Regions from separate parts of the Paenibacillus chungangensis genome, predicted to be linked through region 2. Evidence: riboswitches for the same ligand, from Rfam matches in the RefSeq annotation. Region 2 holds a riboswitch; the other holds the start of a gene.
The links. Region 2 has a riboswitch for cyclic di-GMP ahead of ACFQ2I_RS18835 (anti-repressor SinI family protein). Riboswitches for the same ligand answer to the same signal wherever they lie in the genome.
Positions count from the first base shown of each region.

Region 1: another riboswitch for cyclic di-GMP. It lies ahead of ACFQ2I_RS07090 (S-layer homology domain-containing protein); the one in region 2 lies ahead of ACFQ2I_RS18835 (anti-repressor SinI family protein).

Region 1 covers NZ_JBHTJZ010000007.1:68,877-80,620, forward strand. Annotated here, with positions in the region: gene ACFQ2I_RS07085 (RHS repeat-associated core domain-containing protein) at 1-3,545, opposite strand, end outside; gene ACFQ2I_RS07090 (S-layer homology domain-containing protein) at 3,538-5,571, opposite strand; cyclic di-GMP riboswitch class I at 5,639-5,731, opposite strand; gene ACFQ2I_RS07095 (multicopper oxidase family protein) at 5,965-7,563, shown strand; gene ACFQ2I_RS07100 (response regulator) at 7,564-8,685, opposite strand; gene ACFQ2I_RS07105 (sensor histidine kinase) at 8,682-9,278, opposite strand; gene ACFQ2I_RS07110 (M50 family metallopeptidase) at 9,502-10,182, shown strand; gene ACFQ2I_RS07115 (UvrD-helicase domain-containing protein) at 10,475-11,744, opposite strand, start outside.
Region 2 covers NZ_JBHTJZ010000035.1:76,239-87,982, forward strand. Annotated here, with positions in the region: gene ACFQ2I_RS18810 (acyltransferase) at 1-119, shown strand, start outside; gene ACFQ2I_RS18815 (lipopolysaccharide biosynthesis protein) at 129-1,694, shown strand; gene ACFQ2I_RS18820 (right-handed parallel beta-helix repeat-containing protein) at 1,778-4,096, shown strand; gene ACFQ2I_RS18825 (glycosyltransferase family 2 protein) at 4,175-5,230, shown strand; gene galE (UDP-glucose 4-epimerase GalE) at 5,347-6,387, shown strand; cyclic di-GMP riboswitch class II at 6,526-6,610, shown strand; gene ACFQ2I_RS18835 (anti-repressor SinI family protein) at 6,626-6,787, shown strand; gene ACFQ2I_RS18840 (helix-turn-helix domain-containing protein) at 6,799-7,134, opposite strand; gene ACFQ2I_RS18845 (asparagine synthase-related protein) at 7,478-9,415, shown strand; gene ACFQ2I_RS18850 (paeninodin family lasso peptide) at 9,430-9,579, shown strand; gene ACFQ2I_RS18855 (aldolase) at 9,693-10,625, shown strand; gene ACFQ2I_RS18860 (lasso peptide biosynthesis PqqD family chaperone) at 10,626-10,943, shown strand; gene ACFQ2I_RS18865 (lasso peptide biosynthesis B2 protein) at 10,912-11,358, shown strand; gene ACFQ2I_RS18870 (ABC transporter ATP-binding protein) at 11,364-11,744, shown strand, end outside.

The DNA.
Region 1 (11,744 bases), on a different contig from region 2:
CGGCTCAGCACATCGTAGCTGTAGTTGGTCGTTCCGCCGTCCGGAAGCGTCACGCCCGTCACATTGCCGAGACGGTCATGCAGCAGCTCCGTTATGCGCTGCTCCGGACCGATCGTGCGAATGAGCTCGCCCCGCAAGTTGTATTGATAGGATGTCTGCCGCCCGAGCGCATCGGTCTTCGACGAAATATTGCCCATCGCGTCATAACCGTATTCGGTTACGGCCTCAAGCGCATTAGTCACGCGCTGCAGCCGTCCGAGCCCATCGTAGTCGTATTCGGTCGTCTGTCCCTTCGCGTCTGTCAGGACGGTCAGCAAGCCGCGCACGTCGTACTCCATTTCCGTCATCGCGCCAAGCGGATTGATCAGCGCGGTTACTCGGCCCGCCGCATCGTAGCGGTACGTCGTTGCCTTCCCGGCTTCATCCATCGATTCAATTACTCGTCCAAGCTCATCCCGCATCATCTCGGACACTTGTCCGAGCGGGTCCGTCACCTTGACGAGCAAGCCGCGCGGGTCGTACTCCAGCTGCCACTCCGCACCGCCCGGGTTCGTCGTCCGGATCAGACGTCCTGCGGCATCGTACGCATAAGTGGTCTTCTGCTCCAATGCATCTGTCTGTTCCATTATTCTGCCGAGCGCGTCGTAAGCATACCGGACAGATCGGCCGAGCGGATCGGTCTCCTGCGTCAGCCGGCCGGCCGCATCATAGCTTAGCCGCATCTCGCCGCCCGCTGCGTCGGTCACCTTGACCGGCAGATTCCGCTTATCGTACTCCACCTTGGTTTCGCCGCCATTCGGGTCGGTATACCGGATCAGATTGCCGTTCCCGTCGTAGGCATACCAGCTTACGTTCCCTTCCGGATCGGCCACAGTCTCCAGACGGTCCGCCGTATTGTAGGCATATACCGTCTCGGCTCCGTTCGGGTCGATCCGCTTCGTCAGATTGCCGACGTCATTGTACTGGAATCGGGTTTTATTCCCCATGGCATCGGTAACGGCTGTCACTCTGGCGAAGCTGTCATACGTATAGAGGGTACGCCCCCCTTCCGCATCAATGTATGCGGTCAGGTTGCTGTCTTTGTCATACTCGTATCGCTCAATATGGCCAAGCTCGTCGATACGCGCGGTTACTCGGTCACGCGGATCATATTCCAGCCCCGTCCGGCCATCCAGCGCATCCACGATCCATTTCACCCGATGAAGCGGATCGCGGATCAGCTCCTGACGGCCTCCCAGCGGATCCGTCATGATCTTTGCGAAGCCGTATTCGTCATTTTCGATCTGTGCCGTTTCCCCGTTGGCGTTGGTAACGGCACTCGGGATGCCCCGGTCGTCTACCTCGATATGGGATATACCGCCGAGCGCATCGGTCACCGAGGTCAGATTGCCCCGATTGTCATAAGCAAGCGTCGTGGTGTTGCCAAGCGGATCGATGATCTCCTCCGGCAAGTTCAAGGCATTATACCGGATTTCCGTCTGATGTCCTTCCGGGTCCTTGGCGCGGATCAGGTTACCGCTGCCGTCGTACATATAATGCCATATGTTGCCCCTGCGGTCGGTCATCTCGATCAGGTTATCGTGCTTGTCGTAGAGGAAACGTTCCGTTGTGCCATCCGGATATGCCATCGATGTCTTCCGGTAACGCTCGTCGTAGCCGTAGACAGTCTCCCGGCCAAGCGCATCGGTCGTGACCGTCCGCATCTCTTCCGGAAAGTATTGGATACTGCCCTGTACGCCTGCAAAATCCCGCTGACTCACGACGCGATCCAGATCGTCGTATTCATTGATCAGCGACATCGTTTCGTTCGGATTGAAAATTTCAATCAACCGATGCTTGTCGTCGTATTGGTATCCGATTGTTGCCCCATCGGGCAAAACCATCGCTGTCAAATTATGATTGACGGCGTCATATTCGTAGGCAGCATACCGTCCGGTGTGGTCGGTGACGCGCGAGACTTTGCCTCCGTCCCCATAGTCGAATGTTAGGCTGGCCCCGTTCGTGCTTACCTCGGTCAGCAAGCTGCCCAGATATGACAACTGAACGGTGTTGCCGTTCGGATCAACGATTCGGTATAGCTTGCCGTCTCTCCGGTATATGTAGGACCACCGTTGCGGCGTTTGCTGCGTATAGGTGCCGTCGGCATTTCTCGTGAGCGTATCGTATATCCCGTCTTGTCCGGTATAATGACCGCCCAAGGCCGGTTCGAAGCGGTGGCTCGCTCCTTCCGGTGATGCTGCATAGATGACGCCGTCTTCACGGAATTCAAGCCTCCGCTCATACGAATGGGACCAGCCGGCGCCGAAATCACCGTCATTGCGGCTTCGGCTATGATAGGTCAGTGTCAGATCAAGCGGTATAACCGCCTGTGCGGTCATGTTCGTATGCCGGAATACGAAGTCGCCCGTCGCCAGATTGACCGGGTCGAACGCTTCTGCAAGTGGATAATTATTTTTATTTGCGAATTCTTCGTGAATAAGTTCGCTGTCGCCTACAGTAATCTCCCCAGCTTGCTGAGGCTCCGGAATGAGCAGATTGACCCCTGCTTCAATTGGCCCATAGCACACTTGATCATTGCAATCTTCGACAGGAATATTGTTAAACTTGGCAATTTTAGCAATGCTATCTACGATCGCTTGCTTCTCGATGACTTTGTAATAATAGCTCGCCACAACCGCCCAATTGACATTCCAGTCGGGCGCTTCATAACGCAGCACGCTCAATGTTTCTGAGCCTACCGATTGCTTCTTGTCAAATTCCCGTGTGGCGAACGCCTGGATTTCAGCAATTTCATAGAGAGGTAGCGACACTTCAACTTCCCACTCACCCACATACTGTTCCGGGGATTGATCGGTCAAATCTTCAAAATCTGTGAAATACGAAGCATCTACTGGTATTGCGTTCGGTCCCCTTGAATTCACTTGAATGTTATTCTTCAGCGTTTCTTTGGGGTCTTTATCGTAGGTCGTATTGTCTTCGACTCTGCGGATGCGCTTCATCTGCAACTCCACCGTCGTACCGATCTCTGCAATTCCATTGATCATATGCTCCTGGCTGTCCGTATCCGGCTCGATCTTGATGGTCGGCGCCGGCGGAGCCGGATTCACGACGATAACGTCGCCTGATTCCCCGTAATCCGCAAAGCGCGTAGGTGTAACCCGGATCGTATAACTGCCCTCCTCAGCCGGCACGCCATTCACCTTGCCGTCCCAGACAATGGAATGCGCCTCTTCCGTCTTGTACGATCCACTGCTCAGCATGTCAACAGTCGAACCGCTTCTCTCCAGCGTAATCTCCGTATCATGATAATCTTGCGTATCGGAATTGGGGTCCGGATCGTCGAAGCTGAAGTTAATCGTTGTCTGTCCGCCGTACACCGAACTGAACTTGACAGGATCGATCTGCAGCGTTGTTTCCGCATGCGCCTTCGGAAGAAAGGTGTCCGGCAGCAGCGGAAGTCCCGTAAAGAGCACGAGACAAGCAAGCAGCAACTTCCCGATTTGTCCCCATCTTGATATGCGGCTGCGGTTAACAACTTTATCCATTGAATACCTCTCCCTTCATCGTCAACCATCTATAGATGACCGCGGCGGCTTCCGCACGCGTACTTGTATCTCCTGGATGAATCCGGCCGCCGCCTCCTTGTACAATCCCGCTTCGGATCACCGCCTCGACCGATGGCCTGGCCCAAGAGCTCACTTGGCCGGAATCGGCATAATCGGCAATTACGTTGCCGGATTCATCCCTCTTCAGTCCTGCGGCATTCGCCAGCATGACCATCATTTCTTCTCGCGTGACTTCCGCATTCGGCTTGAACATGCCGCCTTCGTAGCCTTTGATCCACCCTGCCGCAGCCGCTTGTTCGACCCATGGAGCAGCCCAGTGTCCTGCCGGCACATCCTTGAATGTTCCAGCATCTCTTATCTCTTCTGTAAGCCCCGCAGCCTCGACCAGCATCTTGGCGAACTGGGCGCGCGTCACGGACTGCTTCGGTTTGAAGTTGCCGGTTGCCATGCCGTTCACAATCCATCTGGCAGCTAATACTTCCACTTCCTGCCTCGCCCAATGGCCGTTCATATCCGTGAACGAAGGTTCATAGGTGAAGAGAGCATACATCCCAGGATGCTTCACCGGAACGTCGACGGTTTGCCATGCCGCATCAACAGTTCCGCCTGCATAGACCCATCTGTCCTCAGCTTCATCATACCTGTACACACCAGTTCGGTTAGCCAGATCGGCGGTCTCTAAAGGGGAGGCCAGTGCGATTGTCAACATCGCAGGCTTCATGAGCTCCGTTTCCGCCGTCCACTTCCAAGCGATTCCGGTCCAGGTCATCCCTTTCACCTGCTTGCCTTTCGTTCCAAGATCGCTATCCGAGTGGCTCTCCAGCACTACACGTGTTTTCGCCTCGAAGGTTCCTTGTTCGAATGACAGCCATGCCGATTCTCCGACCGCTACCTTGCCGCCGTCCGGTCCGATCACGACGCTTTCCGATTGCCGATCGGAATCCGCATTCGATGAATTGCCCGCTGGTTGGCTTGAGCCGCCTTCCGTCTGAATAATCGTTCGGATATTTAGATTCCCGTCCTGAACAAGCGTCAACTCATTACCGTTGAATCCTACAAAATCCCGAGGTCTTGTCGCGCCAAGGCTGAAGACATCCCCGCTATTCAGATCAGCGCCTTTCATGATCACTTCATCGCCGGATTTCTCCAGCCAGACGGCCGTCCCGTTCGAAATGCTCATATGTTTATATTCAGCCTCCGGCTTGGCCGGCTCGGTCAGATCGACAGGCTGCGAGTTGCTTTCACCCAGATCCATGAACGTATACTTGCTATTGCCGTCCAGATCTTTCTGCTTCCACAGAATCTGTTCGCCGTTAAAAACAAAGCGCTCTACATATTGGGAAAAGGGGAGTTCCAAAATTTTCTGATGGCTTCCGCCCGCGATCTCATATGCATACAGATCTCCATCCTCCGCCCCTTTATAGACGATGCGCCCGTTTCCAATGACCGGATTTCTGCCATTCCCCAGTTCGGTTAATGCCCCGCTCTCCATATCGTAAAGATGCATTTCGTAACTCGGGTTCGTCTGCCAGACGATATAGTTCCCGTCGATTGACGGCGCCTTGTGCTGACCGACCGTATCGTTTATTTTCGACTCGGTATTCGTCGTTACGTTGTAGCTGTAAATATCCCAGTTCATATCGGTCGCACCTTCTTGGTAGTTCCTCCGGTCCACCCATACGACGATCGCTTCCCCCTGTGCGTTCATCCCGATTGCGGGCGTATCGGCCGGCCTGCCGTGATCGGTAACAGCTACCATGAGGCCGCTTTTCACATTGCCATAATGAATTTGCCCGCCCGGACCGGAACCGTCTGCTCCTTTTCCCCGCCAGACGACGTGCTCACCGCTCATTCGCACCGGGCTGCCGTTAATGCTGAACGAGGATACCTCGTCCTTGTATGTATAGGCGTTCTCTGCAGAAGCCCCCTGTCCGTTTGAAAACATCAATCCTCCCAGCATGCTTGTGATCACAATCCCTTTTAATGCCTTGTTCCATACTCCCATAACCCGTTTACCCCTTCCAAAAACTAGTATTTTTTATTTTTGAGAACACAAAAAAACCACGTTAGCATTAAGCAACCCGGCTGTCAGGCCATGACTAGTCATGACGGAAGACCCGTGGCTTTGCGTCCCCGACTTTCGTTCGGGTTTGCCTTTTATTAAAGTTACCTGGTTAGTTCTCAGAAACTATCTTGCATGGTTCTATAAATCTAGTTACCCCCAAGATTATACATGCACATACATAATGTGACAATACAAAATAGTAAAAAAGTGCTAACAATACTATTTCTCCCGCTTGCGATAATATTTCGCATGTTTACGTCAATCCCCCTCGTATACTTCTAACAGAGATGATTCTCAAGCCCTCATCCATTACTCAAGAAAGCGTGGGATCTTATGAAGCTGCCCAGGTTTATTGATAAACTGCCCATTCCCCCTGTTTTGAAACCCGTTTCTTCCAAAGGCGGAGTCCGTTATTATGAAGTAACGATGTCGCAATTTCACCAATCTCTACACAGTTCAATGCCGGATACTAAGGTATGGGGGTACGAAGGCATATACCCTGGACCTGTAATCGAAGTTTCGAAAGGGGAGCGAATCAGAGTCAAATGGAGAAATGAGCTGCCCGACAAACACTTCTTGCCTATCGATAAAACCGTTCACGGCTCAGAAGGAGACACGCCTGAAGTTCGTACGGTCGTTCATTTGCACGGAGGCGTGACAAAAGCGGATAGCGACGGCTATCCGGATGCTTGGTTTACGAACGGATTCCAAGAAGTCGGCCCGGCTTTTACACAGCAGGTGTATGCATACGATAACCCGCATGAAGCATGTACGCTCTGGTATCATGATCACGCGATCGGCATTACCAGATTGAATATCTATGCCGGACTAGCCGGCTATTACATGATCCATGACCGCAACGAACGCTCTCTCAACTTGCCCAAGGAACGATACGATATTCCTTTAATGATTCAGGACCGCTGTTTTCAACAAGACGGCTCCCTTTATTATCCCTCTGCTCCTGCTGACCCTATCGATAATCCTGAACATAGGAATCCGTCAATCCTTTCAAAATTCATGGGCGACACCATCCTCGTCAATGGCAAGGTCTGGCCGTACTTGGAAGTAGAGCCTCGGAAGTACAGGTTGCGGTTCATTAATGGTTCCAACGCCAGATATTATAAATTGCGGCTTGGCACTTACGAATGGATGAATCAAATTGCAACGGACGCAGGACTACTTAATCATCCTGTACCGATGCAGACCATTGTGCTCGCTCCGGCTGAACGCGCTGAGATCATCATTGACTTTTCTGTCTATCGTAATCAAAAAATCGTGCTGTACAACGATGCCAAAGATAATTATCATGAATTTCCGGATGACCCGGAGATCAATAAGAAGCAAACACGATACGTGATGCAGTTCCGAGTCCAATCCCCCTTGCGAGGCGTTGATCGGAGTAGCATCCCGAACAGATTAAACCATATCTCGTTTTACAAAGAAGAACAGTCTGCAAGAGACAGATTGCTGGCCCTCATTGTGAGAGACGACCGTTACGGCCGGAAAATAAGACTGCTGGACAACAAATTGTGGAAGGATCCCGTCAGTGAAAAACCAGCTTTGGGAGACATCGAAATTTGGGGCTTGTATAACCTTACTACAGGCGGTCACCCGATTCATATTCATCTGGTCAAGTTTCAAATTTTGGACTATCAAGACTTTGACGTGAAGCATTATGAAGAAACGAAGGAGGTCCGACTAACTGGGCATCGTTATCCCCCTCCTCCAAATGAGAGGGGCTGGAAAGATGTTGTCAATGTCTATCCTGGCAAGTATGCTCGCGTTATCGCCAAATTCGCTCCCTACAGCGGCAGATTCGTTTGGCACTGCCATATATTGGAGCATGAAGATTACGAGATGATGAGACCTTTTGACGTAGTGGAAAAGTCGCTTTTCCGCAAAATGCTGCAATTATGGAAAGGGAATGGTTAGCTATTCGTTGTAAAATGGTAGCAGTTCGGCAAGCTCGAAGGAAGGCTTGATGCCAAGCTCGCGCTGTAACAGATCGCGGAAACGTTCATAGTGGGTTTGCAGCGCCTTCCAATCCTTCATTTCGCCTAACACCTGCATGAGCAGCAGATTAGCCTCTTCATCCAGCTCTTGACGCCGGACCAGCTTCCTTGCAATGGGCAGCGCAGCTTCGACCTGCTGTCCGTCCATGAGCATGCGGATTAATCGCTTGGCGAAATGATCATACAGATAGCCCAATCGCTCTTGCTCCGGAATGGCCCATACATACGACAGCTCCCCGAACAGCTCACCCGCATGCTGCTGCTCCAAGGTTAAAGCATCCTCCAAGCTAGATTCATGAATAGCTCCGAGAGCCGCTACTTTATGCTCGAAATCGATAAAGTCAACTTCCACAGAAGCTAATTCCAGACGGTACTGATTATGATTCGATACGACCATCTCTCGAAGCCCTTGTGAAGAGAGTGCTTTGCGAAGCTGGTAAACCGCCGTGTGAAGGTAGGTTTTTGAATTATTCAACGGCATATCGGGAAACACATGTTCAATAATGAGGCTCCTGGAAACGGTTTTCCCGTGGTTCAGGAGCAAGAACGCAAACAGCTCCTTGCTTTTGCTGGATATCCATTTCACTACGTTGCCCTGTCTGTCGCTTACCGTCAGACTTCCCAGCCCCTGTACGACCAATCGCTTGGGTTCATTCGCATCGCCGCCGGCCCCCGGCTGTTCCTGGCGCTTTCTCTTCGCCCGCTCCACAGTCTCCGACAACCGAGGAGCGGAGATCGGCTTCACCATGTAATCGAGCGGATAGGCGTCGAAGGCATCCAGGGCGTATTCCCTGTGGGATGTTACGAACACAATATCCAGCTCCTGATGGCGCTCTCGCAATTCCCGCGCCAGCTGCAAGCCGTTATCTCCTGCAATCTCGATATCGATAAATACAAGATCCGCAGTATGGTTGCGAAAATAGTCCAGCGCATCCGGCACTTGCCGCAAGCTTGCCGCTACTTCTATTCCTTCTATGCGCGCCAGACGCCGCTTCATAACCGTCAGCATTGCTTGATCATCGTCAATGATGACAACCCTCATGCACCTTCACCTCCAATGCCGAAACCGCGCAGCGAGAAATGGAAGATACTTCCCTGCTGTGGCGTGCTTTCCGCCCATATCTGTCCACCGCTCATCCGTACAAATTGCCGACAGACGTGCAAGCCCAATCCGGTTCCCCGTTCTCCCGCCGTTCCTGCCGTGGAGGCGAATTGCATGGGATCGAACAGCGACCCTACCTGTTCAGGCGACATGCCGACACCGTTGTCTTTGATGGATACTGTGACTATTCCGTCTTCAACTTCTGCACTCATCAGGACGCTGCCTCCCTCTCTGGAGAATTTGATCGCATTAGACAATAGATTGCGGAGAATAACCATAACGGCTTCCCTGTCCGTATATATCTTGATTTCAGCATGTATGTCGAAATCAACCTTCACCCGTTTCGTTCCGCTCTTAATCTGCAGCATCCGGAAGGCTTCATCCGCAATGGCGGACAGTCCCCACCACTGCGGATGAAGAACAACCCCCTCCTTCTGACTGCGAAACCAATCCAGCAAATTTTCAATCATGACAAACGTATTCCGGGTTTGCCCGCTTATTGCATCGACAATCTCATGCGCATCCGAATCCATCTGCGCTTTCGCTTCTGCTGGAACGCATGTTAAGAGCAGTGCAATTCATTAATTAAATTAAGCTGGAACCAGTTAACGGGCGTCTCAGGTATTTATCCTGACGGCGCCCGTTTTTCAAATTAGAAGCAGGAATATAAAAGCTGTTCATGTGGCGGTTTATTGACAACACACCGCTTCACGTATAGCGTTAGACTCATCAGTATGCAGAAAGGATGTGGCTTAATTGTTCGGATGGCTGCGAACGGGATTCATGCTGGCGGCGGTGCTGATTCTGACCCGATTTATCCCTTTCTCTTCTTTCTTCCGCAACGTCAATACGCTTGTGCATGAGTTGTCCCATGCCGTGGCCGCACTGGTTCTGAGAGGAAGTGTCATGCAGATTCACCTGTACCCCGATCAGAGCGGTGTGACGTACACGACGTTCGAAACGGGATGGAGAGTTATTCCAATCGCAGCGGCGGGTTATGCGGGGGCTTCGCTGTTTGCTGTTTGGCTTTTCGCGCTGTATGTACGGGGGAGCGTCAAGTCGGGCCTTGCGGTCATTGCCGTCACAGCCGCAGCCGCGTTGGCATTGTTTATCCGCAATGATTACGGCATACTCTGGAGCGCAGGCTTCGTGCTGCTGACGGGAATTGTGCTGCTGCTGCCCGGATGGGTGCAGAAGGGATATTATTTGCTCATCGCATTCTTGTGTCTGGTGGAAGCGTTGGTCACACCGTTCATCCTGCTGTATCTGTCCGTCGTTACCCCCTCAGAAGCGGGCGACGCGGCCAGCTTGAGTCAAGCGACCGCAGTCCCGGCGTTCATCTGGTCACTGCTGTTTGTTCTTTTCTCGCTTTGGTGTGCGCGCATCGCATTGAATCGGCTATTTGCCCCGAGACCTTCCAGAGCGGTACAGCACTAGACATACCGATTTTACGAAGCGGCTCTCATTTTGATACGCCTTGCGCTTCCCTCATTGGTAATTTGACCTGATCAAGCCCGTTGTCTTGGACGACTAACTCTTCGAAAAATTGAATGATCCGCTTCGCATAAGCTTCCTTATGTCGTCGGTAGGACCCAACACGGCCTGCGTTCGCAACTCGCCAAAATCGAAAAACGTCGCGATGCGTCTCGTACATGTTCCTGCTGTTGCAATAGGGAATAGCGCGATCCGCATCGCCGTGGATAAACAATGACGCTTCTAATTAAACACTCTATATCTGTTCATACCGCCCCAATTGGGTAAAATACAAGCCGGCTTCTTTCACCTTGTAGCCGAAAGTCCGCTCCCATTCCGAAGCATAAGCCTGCACCTGCGGCCGATAGAAATCAATAAAGGACTGCAGCGTCTCTTCCGTCACACTGTCCGTCTTAAAGTCAACAATGACCCAACCATCTTCCTCCTCGAAGAGGAAGTCAATAACGCCCCGCGTATAACATTGCAACTCGTTGTCTTCGCCAGGCTTCTTGTGCAGCATCATCGGCACCTCGAACAACCGGCGGCGCGCGTGCAGACTGCGCTGCCAAAGCTCGCCGCCCAGTATACCCTCAATGACGTTAACAGCTTCACTTATATGATCCACAGCCAAGCCTTCCTCATCCGCCAGAAAGCGTACCGTATCCGCAAGTTCAGATGACTCCGCCATCCTCTTGCCCAGCCGCTCAATCGCACGATGTACGACGTTGCCGAATGCTATGCCTTTGCCTTCCGCGGACCATGCCGGCCGATCGCAGATAGCTTTCGTCTGGCCGGTAATGGATAGAACGGCATACGTCGGCGTGCCAATTGCATCCAATGTCTGTTTTCGCGCTTCCACCACATTTTGCAAATCTGGCCCTGCCGTCAACGCCGTCTTCTTCTCCGGCTTCATCTCCGGCACATCAAGCTCGCGTGCCAGATCCATTCCCTCTACGAGCGGTGTCCAAGGGCACTTCGCCGGCTGATCCGGATACAGGCTGATAACCAGCATCTGCTTCGGACGTGTGGCGGCGACATACAGCAGCCGATCCTTCTCAGCGTTGGAGAAAGCTCGCTCTCGCTCGTTCATCTCTCCCCAGCCTGTAGGTTGCGCGATCACTTCCTGCTTGAACGCGCCGATTGTTCTGCTTATCGTGAAGTAACCTGCCGCCGGATCTGCGGAACGATCAATATACTGCGTCGCATCGTGATCCGACTCCCCGCAGGGACAAGCCAGGAACACGACCGGAGCTTCGAGTCCCTTGGCCTTATGCAGATTCATTATTCGAACGGCTTGGTTGCCGCCAGCGTACAGGCTCGATGTCTCCATTCCCCGCTCTGCAAGCATTTGCTCGATCAATCGACATAATTCTGCCCAGCTAGCACTCGCTAATGAATCTCCATGTATGAGCTGCAACATTTTCACCAATGTCCCCGCTCGAACTGAGCCTGCAGGCAGCGTCGACACGTAGGGTAGAATGCCGAGATCATTCACGATCTCACTGAACGCAGTCGCCGCGCTTAAC
Region 2 (11,744 bases):
AATTAATGGATAGCAGTAAATGTTATGACGAATCTTATACGTTGTCGGGGCGAATATCAGCTCAAAAGCGTGAAACGATGATGAGGGAGCTGTTAGGCAAATCAGGTTTTGTTAGATAGGAGTTAACCATGAGAGTAAAGAGTTCGTTGCTCAATATTACTGCAGGCTTGGGAAACCAGATTATTATAGCCGGACTTAGCTTCCTGACACGAACTGTGTTTATCCATATACTCGGTATTGAATATCTTGGGATTAATGCTTTGTTTACAAGTATTCTAGCTATGCTAGCGATAGCCGAATCCGGAATTGGCTCCAGCATTATTTACAGCTTGTATAAGCCCGTTGCAAAAGATGACAGGCCGCGGATCATCGCATTGATGAATTTGTATAGGAAAGCTTATTGGATTATTGCCGCCGTGATTCTTCTCATAGGCTTGGCGCTAATGCCTTTTCTTCATCTGTTTGTAAAAGACACCAGTGTGGATCATTTGCACATGATTTATTTGATTTTTCTAATGCATACTGCACTTCCTTATCTGTTTGTCTATAAGCATTCTTTTCTGAACGTTAACCAAAAGAACTATGTGATTACTCTTGGCTTTACGATTTCCGCTGTATTGTCGACCGGAATCAGACTTGCAATATTGCATTATACGGAAAACTACATATTATACTTGATTGCAGAAGCCGCTATTTCTTTAGCTACGTCATATATTCTTGCTCGATTGGTTGATCGCAAATATCCCTTTTTAAATGAAGGGACGAATTACAAACTAGATGATGCAACGAAAGCGCAATTTATAAAAAACATGAAAGCAATCTTGCTCCAAAACATTGGAAATTATTTCATTTTTGGCGTTGACAGTGTGCTTATATCATCGTTCATTAGTGTTGTCGCAGTAGGATTATATTCAAATTATAAATTACTCATCGAACTATGCAGAAATTTTTCCAATCAGATTTTCTCAAATCTGTATCATAGTATTGGGAATTTGGTTGCCCAAGAATCAAGGGAAAAAGTGTATAGTATTTTTCAAGTATCGATGTTGGTAAATTTTTTGCTTTATGCTTTCCTTGCGATAATGCTGTATCTATTTGTAGAGCCGCTAATTAAGGTGTGGATTGGTAATCAATTTGTGATGGACAAGTGGGTATTATTACTGCTTGTGATCACTTTTTACGAAAGAGGCATGCGGAACACAATTACGACAATTAAAACTACTTCGGGAATTTTTCACGAAGACCGATTCGCTCCTGTTATTCAAGCTGCTATCAATTTATCAATTTCCATCCTATTTGTTTATACAATGGGCATTGTGGGGATTTTCCTAGGAACGCTTATCAGTTCTTTACTCGTACCATTCTGGTTCATCCCCTATCTCGTGTACAAGAATGTTTTTCAAAGATCATTGCTGATTTATTTTGCAAAATACGGCTATTATACGGGAATAGCGCTCATGACTGCATTTTTAGTGAATATGGTATTGCATTTGTTAGCTTTGCCTGATGACAGTTTTCTTTGGCTCATCGTCAAAGCGGTAGTAGCAGCGGTTTCTATTAATTTAATATTTATTTGTATGTTTTATCGATCTGAAGAGTTCAAGTATTTGTTTAATATTGCCAAAACGATGTTAGGTAAGCTGGTTTCTCTCAAATCCGCTTCAAAAAAAAACGTGGTCTCCGACCAGTCTTAAATGCGGGAAGGGGTATTCAGCGGAAATAAGTAACCTCCGAAAGACAAGCTACATAAACTGATAGAAAAACGGAGGTGAATGATATGCAGCTTCCAAATTTCGATCAGCATGCCACTTATATAATAGATCTCAATAAATTCGGAATTAAGAATGACGGTACTGCGCCGCAAGCGACAAGATTGGGAATCAACAACGCCCTGCTGTGGGCAAAAGCGCAAGGATATAATCATATTGTGCTGCCGGGAGGCACGTATTTAATTGATCTGGATACAAGCGATATTAGCAGATCTGCCGGAATTGTCATGCAAAGCGGAATCCACTTTCAATTGTCTCCCGACGCCGAAATACACCTTCAAGGCAACACATCACCCAATTACAATATGATCTATATGAAGGGTGTTCACAATGTTAAGCTTTCCGGAGGGAAAATTATCGGCGATAAGAAAGCGCATCAATATGAAATGCGAGTAGCTTTCATGAGAGGAGGCGTTAACCCCGACGGCTCATTGAATAACAATCCAAACTGGATTCGTAGCGAAGTCATTGATCGTTACGCCAATCCGGGTCTGTTATCGCATTTCCGGTTATGGGAGATTGATGGTGTGGACGCTGCCGGCTACCAGTTCTATCAATATCGCGACAGGGTTTCACGCTTCACTCTAGCCGGCTATCGAACGAACGGATTATTCGCTCCCGGAGCCCCTACGGGCAGAGGATGGTTCCTTGATGATATCAACTTGAACAATAAAATGGTATTCGCTATTCAATTGTCCAGTCCGTTGACGAACGCAGAGATAGCATCTATTAAAGCGAAGGTCGACAACATGTATTACACGCATGAGGGAGGACATGGCGTAGGGATATACGGAGGCAATCGCATTCAGATTGAAAATGTTGACATTTCTAACTGTACTGGCGATGGAATCTTTACGAATTGGGAGCAGTATTACAGTGATCCTTCTTTATACACGCAGGAGCAGATGGGTGGAAACTTACAGATTAACGATTGTCTGATTCACCATTGTCGTAGACAAGGCATCTCGATCTGCTCAACTAACGATGTTCACATTCTGCGAAACAAGATACACGACATCGGTTATGAAGATGACGGCGTAACGACAGACTTCCGGAATGGTACGCCGCCTATGTTCGGAATTGATATCGAATCCATGGTTGGCGAATCCAATATCCCATACCAGACGCCGGATCAACCGGACGGCTTGGAGTTGAATTATCGCATCGCCATTCAGGACAATTATATTTACAACAATGTAAGAGGACACTTCGTCAATGCAGATGGCAATTATATTATGCTGCAAGGGAACACGTTCAAGGGCTGGAATGTCGGCGGTATTATATCGCATTCTACGCAGCAATCCGTCAAGTTCATCGATAACACGTTCATTGGAAGTCTGCTTGTCGTCGAAGGAGACAGCGTAGTAGACGGGGCTTTGTTCCAAGGAGGCACATTGAAGCTGGCTAATACGAAAGGTGCTGTCGTACAAAATGTGAAGATGAAAGACGCTTCGTTCTCAGGCTCGGCCATATATGGCTACTTCGGAACGCCTGCCGTCAATGTTGGAACTGGCGTATTCACTTTGCCTTCCGCTCACGGAATGGGCAACGGCGCCAAGCTGGTGTTCGAGGAGTGGGTGGGCCGACTTCCCGGCGGAATAAGTGTGGATAAGTTATACTATACCGTCAATATCACTTCGAACAGCTTCCAAGTGTCGGAGTCGCCTGGCGGTCCACCAGTAATGCCTGAGGATGCAGGTGAAGGAAACTTCAATGTCAGCAGATACAATTACGGTAGATGTTACTTGAACCATATTTTATTGGAGCGGGATTGGAGAGAGGACAGCAGCCTTCAGCCTAATTTCAATATATTGACCTCGGGAATTGTCATGAAGAACATCACAGTAAAAAACTACGATATGCAGATCATGGTTCCCGCCAAGTACGCAGGTAGGCCGAATGTCATTGAAGGACTGACCTTGATAGAAGGGGCTGTAAGATTCGAAGCCAGCAGTGTCAGCTCCAGCGAATTTATGAGAATGAAAACCGGGGTATTCGGGGGCAAAGACGTGGAACTCGGTCTGGACAGTGCGAATTTCACTCGACAGATTGATATTCGTAACAGCAAATTCGTGAATGTAGGTGTCCAGCTAAACGGCAATTCTTTAATTATCGGAAGCGCCTTCCTTGATGCAGCTATTGGAAAAGGGAATACGGATAATAAAGCGGTAGTGCTGAATAGTTTTTTAGAACGCTCCAAAGTAAACGCATACTGGCTCAATAAAGAGAATTCCCTCACTTTAGCTTCCTTGGTGCTTAAAGCTACGACGGTTTCCGGTTCAGATCCTTATCTCAAGCTTCTGAATAACGTCGAATTGGAAAATTAAGCTTAGATCACCCTTGGTATATGTCATATCAAGGGTGAATACATAGAAGATGACAAATGAAAAGTTTGAGGTGGCAAAATGAGTCAGGTAAGTGTGATTGTACCGATTTATAATCCTGGCGAAAAGTTGAATTGCTGCTTAAAGTCGATTGTGAATAGCAGCTATGCGGATATCGAGGTCATTCTTATAAATGACGGTTCGACTGATGATAGCTCGACCATATGCGAGTATTTCAAAAAAAAAGATGCTCGCATTACGCTGCTGCATACGAATAGAGAGGGCAGCATCAAGGCAAGAGATAAAGGGGTGAAGGCCGCTCAATCGCCTTATGTCATGTTTGTGGATGCGGACGACTGGATATCCCCTTATATGATTCAGATGCTGTATGCCAATGCTGTCTGCGCGAAAAGTGATATTACAGTCAGCAATAACTTCCGTGCATTTCATTATAGGGGACCGCACAGATTGAACAGGAGCGAGTACTTCCAAACACGAAAGCTCTATTTGGAAGATGAAATCAGATCCAGTCTGGTGCCAGCCTTCCTTCAAGGCCATCCGTTCCCGCCCAATCTGTTCGGCAAGTTGTACAAGCGCGAGATGCTGTTCTCCAGCGGAAACTACTTGCGCGATATTCACTTTTTTGGCGATGATCTCTATTACAATCTGGAGATGTTCCTGAAGGCGAAGTCTGTGCTCGTTATTCCCGAAGCGCTATATTATTATCGCACAGGAGGATTCACGGAACGATATATGCCATATCTGTTCCATGATATCGTAAGCGGTTATCGCATTCAGAAGCAAGTGATTGAAGAATATTACTGCGACAATCGCCAACTGATGATGGACGGCGTCAGCATCATGCTGCTGAATACGTTGCAGACCTGCCTGCTGAATGTGATGAGAAGCGCATATAGTGTTAAAGCAATGGAAGAAGAGATTGTTCGCCACTGCCAGCATGAAAGCATACGGGAGGCGTTGTGCAATGAAGGGGTGATTCGTCACTTCGAGGCGGACTATCTGGCTGCCGTTCACGCTTGTGATGTTCGGTATTTGCATAAGCTCGGCCGTAAGCTTTATCACAGAAGCATGGCGCGCAAGCTCATGCAGAAGGCCGCGTCTTTACTACTTGTTTAGAGTGATGTGGCTAGAAGGCATTTTTAACTTGTTAAAATGTTCGTTATAAAAGACAACAGTTAAATTCTGTGTTACAATGTTCTATATAAAGAACGACAAAGGAATGAGGTAGAGAAATGGCAATATTAGTTACTGGTGGAGCGGGTTATATTGGAAGCCATACTTGTGTCGAATTGCTGGAAGCCGGCCACGATATTGTTGTTGTGGACAATTTGTCCAACAGTCATTACGAGGCGCTTGTGCGTGTGGCAGAAATTACTGGCCGGACTTTTCCAATCCATATTATGGATTTGACAGATAAACAACGCTTGAGAAGCATATTCGAGGAGCATTCCATTGAAGCGGTTATTCATTTCGCAGGAGTGAAAGCGGTAGGGGAGTCGGTCCAGGTGCCGCTCAAATATTATCATCAGAATATGATCAGCACGATTACCCTCTGTGAAGTGATGGATGAATACCGAGTGTACCGGCTTATATTCAGTTCATCGGCCACTGTATATGGCATGCCGGATGAGGTGCCGATAACGGAGCATGCTCCGCTGAGCGCTATTAATCCTTATGGACGTACGAAGCTGATGATCGAGCAGATGCTGGGAGATATGGTTGCGGCGAATTCGGCTTGGCGAATAGCCGTTCTGCGATACTTCAATCCGGTAGGCGCGCATAAGAGCGGACGCATTGGTGAAGATCCGGAAGGGCTACCGAATAATCTTATTCCTTATATCGCACAAGTTGCGGTAGGAAAGCTGAAGGAAGTATCTGTATACGGAGACGATTACGATACGAAGGATGGGACAGGTGTAAGAGATTATATTCATGTCGTCGATCTTGCCGCAGGTCACTTGAAGGCGCTGCACAAGCTGACAGAGCTGCAAGGACTTCATTGTTATAACTTAGGAACAGGACAGGGGTATAGCGTGCTGGAGATGATCGCAGCTTACAGGCAAGCTTCGGGCAGACCTATTCCTTATGTCATCACAGGCAGAAGGGAAGGCGATTGCGGCGAATGCTATTCGGATGCAGGCAAGGCTGAGCGTGAACTAAATTGGAAGGCGGAGCGGGATATTCATGACATGTGCAGAGATTCCTGGCGTTGGCAATCTGCGAATCCGGACGGCTATCGGAACCGAGCTATTGCATTGGCGGAGAGGCTATAGTGCTATCTAGATGTGAACGCGCATAAGAATAAAGAATCATTTTCGACAAAATTAGAATTAATTTCTGCCGTTTTGTGGACATAAAGCGACAACATATTTACTCAGGATGGTCTATCATAGGGGAAGTGGTGTTGAAAAAAATGAATGGGAGACGTGGAAGTGCGTTTAGTATCTGGGCACCTTACAACGCATGGAGTCAGTGGTGCAACCGCCCCAATGGAACGGGGGACGAGAGGGAATGACTGCCATATATTCGGACAACCAGCAGCAGTTGGATATGGAATGGGTGGAGTTAATACTCTTAGCGCGATCAAAAGGGCTGACCAAGGACCAGATACGAAATGCGCTGTCCATTCTGACGGAAGAAAAGCGCAATCGATTGGAGGAAAGCGCTGTATAAACTATACAGCGCTACTCTTGTTCTTGATGAAGCTTCCATTTGTTATATTCCAGGAAGTCTTTGAATTGCTCTTTGCTTACACCGGAATTCATGGCTTCCTTGACCAGTTCTTCCCACTCTTTGTCAAGCAGAGCGGCTGATTGGTCAATGTTTCCGAAATTAATAATATCTTCTACGGATACGTTTAACACTTCCCCAATCTTCTCCAGAAATTGAATGGAAGGGTTTTTTTGAATTCCCCTTTCAATAGAACTCAGGTAAGACTTCGCAACGCCTGCCCGCAATGACAATTCTGTCAACGACAGTCCCCTTCGTTTTCGCAAGTCTTGTATATGTTGTCCGATCATGGCTGACTCCTCCGTTTATGCATGGATGCATGTGTTTTCTTCATTATAACGAATATTATTACAATGCGAAAGTGAAAAAGAAGCATTATCGCCATTCATCCGCCTATTTGCAGCAGGTTAAAATTCATTCAGAAAAGTAGTCCGTAATAGGTTGACAACGGAGTAGAGAGGTGGTAAATTAAGACGTAGTTCTTTATTAAGAACAACATCGAACGAAATGATAGAATAAAACGAACGGCCGAGCAGCTGCTTAAACGGGAAGAGCCCCGATTTACAAAGGGTTTACACCATGAAGCGCATCGGCCGAGAAATGTTCATTAACGCGAACACTCAGGAGGATTACATGAGCGCCATTACAGCTGTTTTGAGCTTGAACCAGGCATCTCATGAGCTTGCTCATGGTTACACGATCATGGAAGAGCTGAAGCGATACCGGGCCGATTATCGTCATACTTGGCAGGGAGACGACATCTTCCTTGGCTGTCACGGACAATGGATTACGCCGGAGTCGCTAAGTGAAGTGCTGCCCGCTTACGATCGCGAGAGAGGGCTTGCCATAACGGCAGATGCCATTATTGATAACCGCGAGGAATTGTTCGGTAAGCTCGCCGTCCCCGCTATGGACCGACAAGGGATGAGCGACAGCAAGCTCATTATGCTGGCTTACGAGAAGTGGGGCGAGAAGTCGCCTGAGCACTTGATCGGCGACTTCGCCTTCATGATCTGGGACAGCCGCGCGGCATCGCTGTTCGGCGCAAGAGACTTCTCCGGTAACCGCACGCTGTATGTCACCAGGACTTCGTCTTATTACGCATTCTGCACGGCGATCAAGCCTTTGCTGGCGCTTCCTGAAGTGGACCGCAGATTGAATGAGCAATGGATATCGGAATTTCTGGCGATTCCCATCTCGACGGAGGCCGTGGACGTCCATGCGACAGTGTACGAGCGAATCGGACAGATTCCGCCAGCTCACAGCTTCACAATTAGAGAAGGAGAGCTGCGCTTCAACCGATACTGCACGATCGTGTCCGATGAGAGGCTGCGTCTGGGCAGCAACGAAGAATACGAAGAAGCGTTCCGTGACGTATTCAGCACAGCGATTGCTTCCAAGCTGCGCACTTATAAGGAAGTCGGGGCCAAGTTAAGCGGCGGTCTGGATTCCGGTTCCGTCGTCAGCTTCGCGGCGAAGGAGCTGAGGAATCAGGAGAAGCGGCTTCATACGTTCAGCTATGTGCCGCTTGACGAATTTCAGGACTGGACGCCGCGGAGCCGGGTAGCGAACGAAAGAGAGTATATTCAAGCAACTGTGCAGCATGTCGGTAATATTCACGATCAATACTTCAGCTTCGCCGAGAAGAATCCGTTGTCGGAAGTGGACGATATGCTGGAGATGATAGAGACGCCCTACAAGTTCTACGAGAATTCCTATTGGGTGAAAGGCATCTATGAGCAAGCTGCAGCGAGTAACGTCGGAACGCTGCTGTCCGGAAGCAGAGGCAACTGGACGATCTCCTGGGGGCCTGCGCTGGATTATCAGGCACGATTGCTGCGCCAATTCCGATGGATGCGGCTGGCCCATGAGATCAGACAATATAGCGCGAACATGAATGCGAACAGGGCGAGGCTTTATCACTCCATCGGGAAGAAGGCATTCCCATTGGTCGACAAGTGGTTGTCCCGCAAGCAGGACCAAGCTATGCCGAAGCTGATCAATCCCGAATTCGCCCGGCGAACGAACGTATACGAACGGCTTCAGCAGCACGGCTACGATTTCTGGGGACAATCCGGGCAAAATGTCTATGATGTACGCCGGAAGCAGTTCGAGAAGCTGTATTATTGGACGACGACGGGATCGGTTGGCTGCAAGCAATCACTGCGTCATTCCTTATGGGATCGCGACGCGACGAACGATCTGCGGGTTATCCGCTTCTGCTTGTCCGTCCCGCAGGATCAATTCGTGCAGAACGGCTATGGTCGATCGCTGATCAGGAGATCCACGCTTGACTACTTGCCTGATCATGTCCGGCTTAATCAGAAGTTCAGAGGAATTCAGGGAGCTGACGGGCTGCACCGCATATTGCCAATCTGGCGGGAGGTCATGGAAAAGCTGGAGCAGGCGGTTCAAGACGATAGAATGTCGCCTTATGTGAACACAAGCGAGCTTACTCGTTCGTTAGAAGCGATCAGGCACGATCCCCGTCCGGATCATATATTCGGCACGGAATTCCGGCTGCTGATGCGAAGCTACATTTTTCACAGATTTCTGGCCAATCACGCATGAAAGGAGGTGATCTTATGCATACACAAGCAAAGAAAGCGTGGAAGCAACCTCAGTTGGAAGTACTGGACGTTCATATGACAATGGCTGGTCCCGGTATTAGAACGCCTGACGAGTTCCAACCGGATCCGGACGCTCATGAAGACGATGTCGTCAACTACAGCTAGTATCGCCGCGCATTTCTTTCTTCTCACCGATACTTAGAAGTCGGGCGCCCTTATAGCAGTCTATAAGGGCGCTCCCCCTATCCAAATCAGCAATAAGCATTGGAGTGGAAGCCATGACTGTGTCCAACGGATTAAGGCCGTATTATTCCTTCGGATTAAGGATCGACAGTGAAATACCGATGCCGGAGCTTCCACTACTGGAAGAGGGCATCATGCATATGCACGGATCAGTATCTATTGTATTCGATCAACTGCTTCCCCTCTGGCAGCTTGCTAATCGGAGCAGTCAATACGTTGCCATCTATGAAGATACGGTCCTTATACGTGTGCCGGATACGGCAATCTTCGGCATGAAAGCAGGAGAGTGTATTCTCGTATCGCCATTCCATGGCGCAGACATGGACAAAATTCGGCTCTATCTGTTGGGGACATGCATGGGCATCACGCTATTGCAGAAGCGCATATTGCCGCTTCATGGAAGCGCCGTTGCGATTAACGGCAGAGCGTACGCTATTGTGGGGCATTCCGGAGCAGGCAAGACGACACTATCTTCGGTGCTTATCCAGCAAGGGAACCCTTTGCTTAGCGATGATCTGATCGCCGTCACCACCAATGCGGAAGGCATGCCGCAGGCTATGCCGGCTTACCCGCAGCAAAAGCTATGGCAAGAGACGATCGATATGCTGGGCAGAAGCGCGGAGGGATTGAAGCCGCTATTCGAACGGGAACGCAAATTCGCGGTGCCGTTGTCGGACGGATTCTGTTCGCAGCCATTGCCGCTTGCCGGGGTTATTGAACTTGTTAAAACAGAACATGACGCAGCGATTTCACCGGTCGAAGGACTGGAACGATTCCATACGCTGCTTCAACATACATTTCGCGGGTTTCTATTGAAGCGGATGGGCTTGATGGATTGGCATTTCCGCTTGCTATCTTCCTTCACAGGGCATATTGACGTATACCGGCTGCATCGCCCCTTGGAGGGAGCAAGCCCGCAGCAGCTTTCAACCTTATTATTGGAGACAATTCACAAGGAGGTAGTGTAAATGATTAGCACAGAGAAGCTTTCCTTATCCGATCGAATAATGGCATGCGATCAGAACATTGTGAGCGACATGGGCGGCGAGAAGGTTATGCTCAGCATCCAGAACGGCAATTATTACAATCTTGGCAGTATCGGTGGGACCATATGGGAAATGATTGGCGAATCCACCGGGATAGCGGAGCTGGTGGATCGTCTGCTGGGAGAATACGAGGTCAATCGCACGGAGTGTGAGCAGCAAGTGCTGGATTTCCTGAACCATCTGAGGAAAGAGGGGCTCGTTCTTGTTAATGGGGAAGCTGCAAGCACTAATCAGGCTTGATGTTCGTACCTTGCTGCTGTTCACCGAAGCGTATCTGATGCTCGCCGCTGCCAAGCTGCAGTTATATCGTCCATTCGCGAAGGTGGCGGGAACATTGGGATATAAACGACAGGAGACGCATAAGGAGATTCCCTTGGAACACATACGTACGATTAAGCACATAACATCGGCAATTGCGATCATGAGCCGATATACCCCATGGGACAGCCAATGTCTGGTCCGGGCAATTGCCGGCATGAGAATGCTGAAGAGGCGACGGATTCCCGGGACACTCTATCTTGGAACGGCGAAGGACGACGACGGCAATCTCATTGCGCATGCCTGGCTGCGGAGCGGTCCGCTGTACATAAGCGGTGCGGATGTCATGAAGGATTTTACAGTTGTTGAGTCATTTGCAAGCGCGTCTGGAGAGTGAAGCGAATGAAGTACATTATGCATTACTTGAGGAAGCTGCATGCTTCCTCCGGAGCGGCATTGTACGTGAATGTATTCGGCATGGCGCTCAGCAGCTTGCTGGAAAGCGCGTCTTTGTTATTGCTGGTGCCGCTGCTCGGATTGATCGGAATCGTCTCTGCGGGTGCTGCGGAAGGCATGTTGGAGAAGCTGTCCGGCATGCTGGACGGCTATTCCACCCTGCATGCTTTGTTTATTGTCATTGGCATCTATTTGCTGGCTACGCTTGCTCAGAATCTTGTCTATCGAAAGATGATGATTCATAACATCCGACTGCAGCAGACCTTCTCGAAGAAGCTGCGGCTGGAAGCGTACAAGTCATTGCTGGAGGCGGAGTGGTTGTTCTTC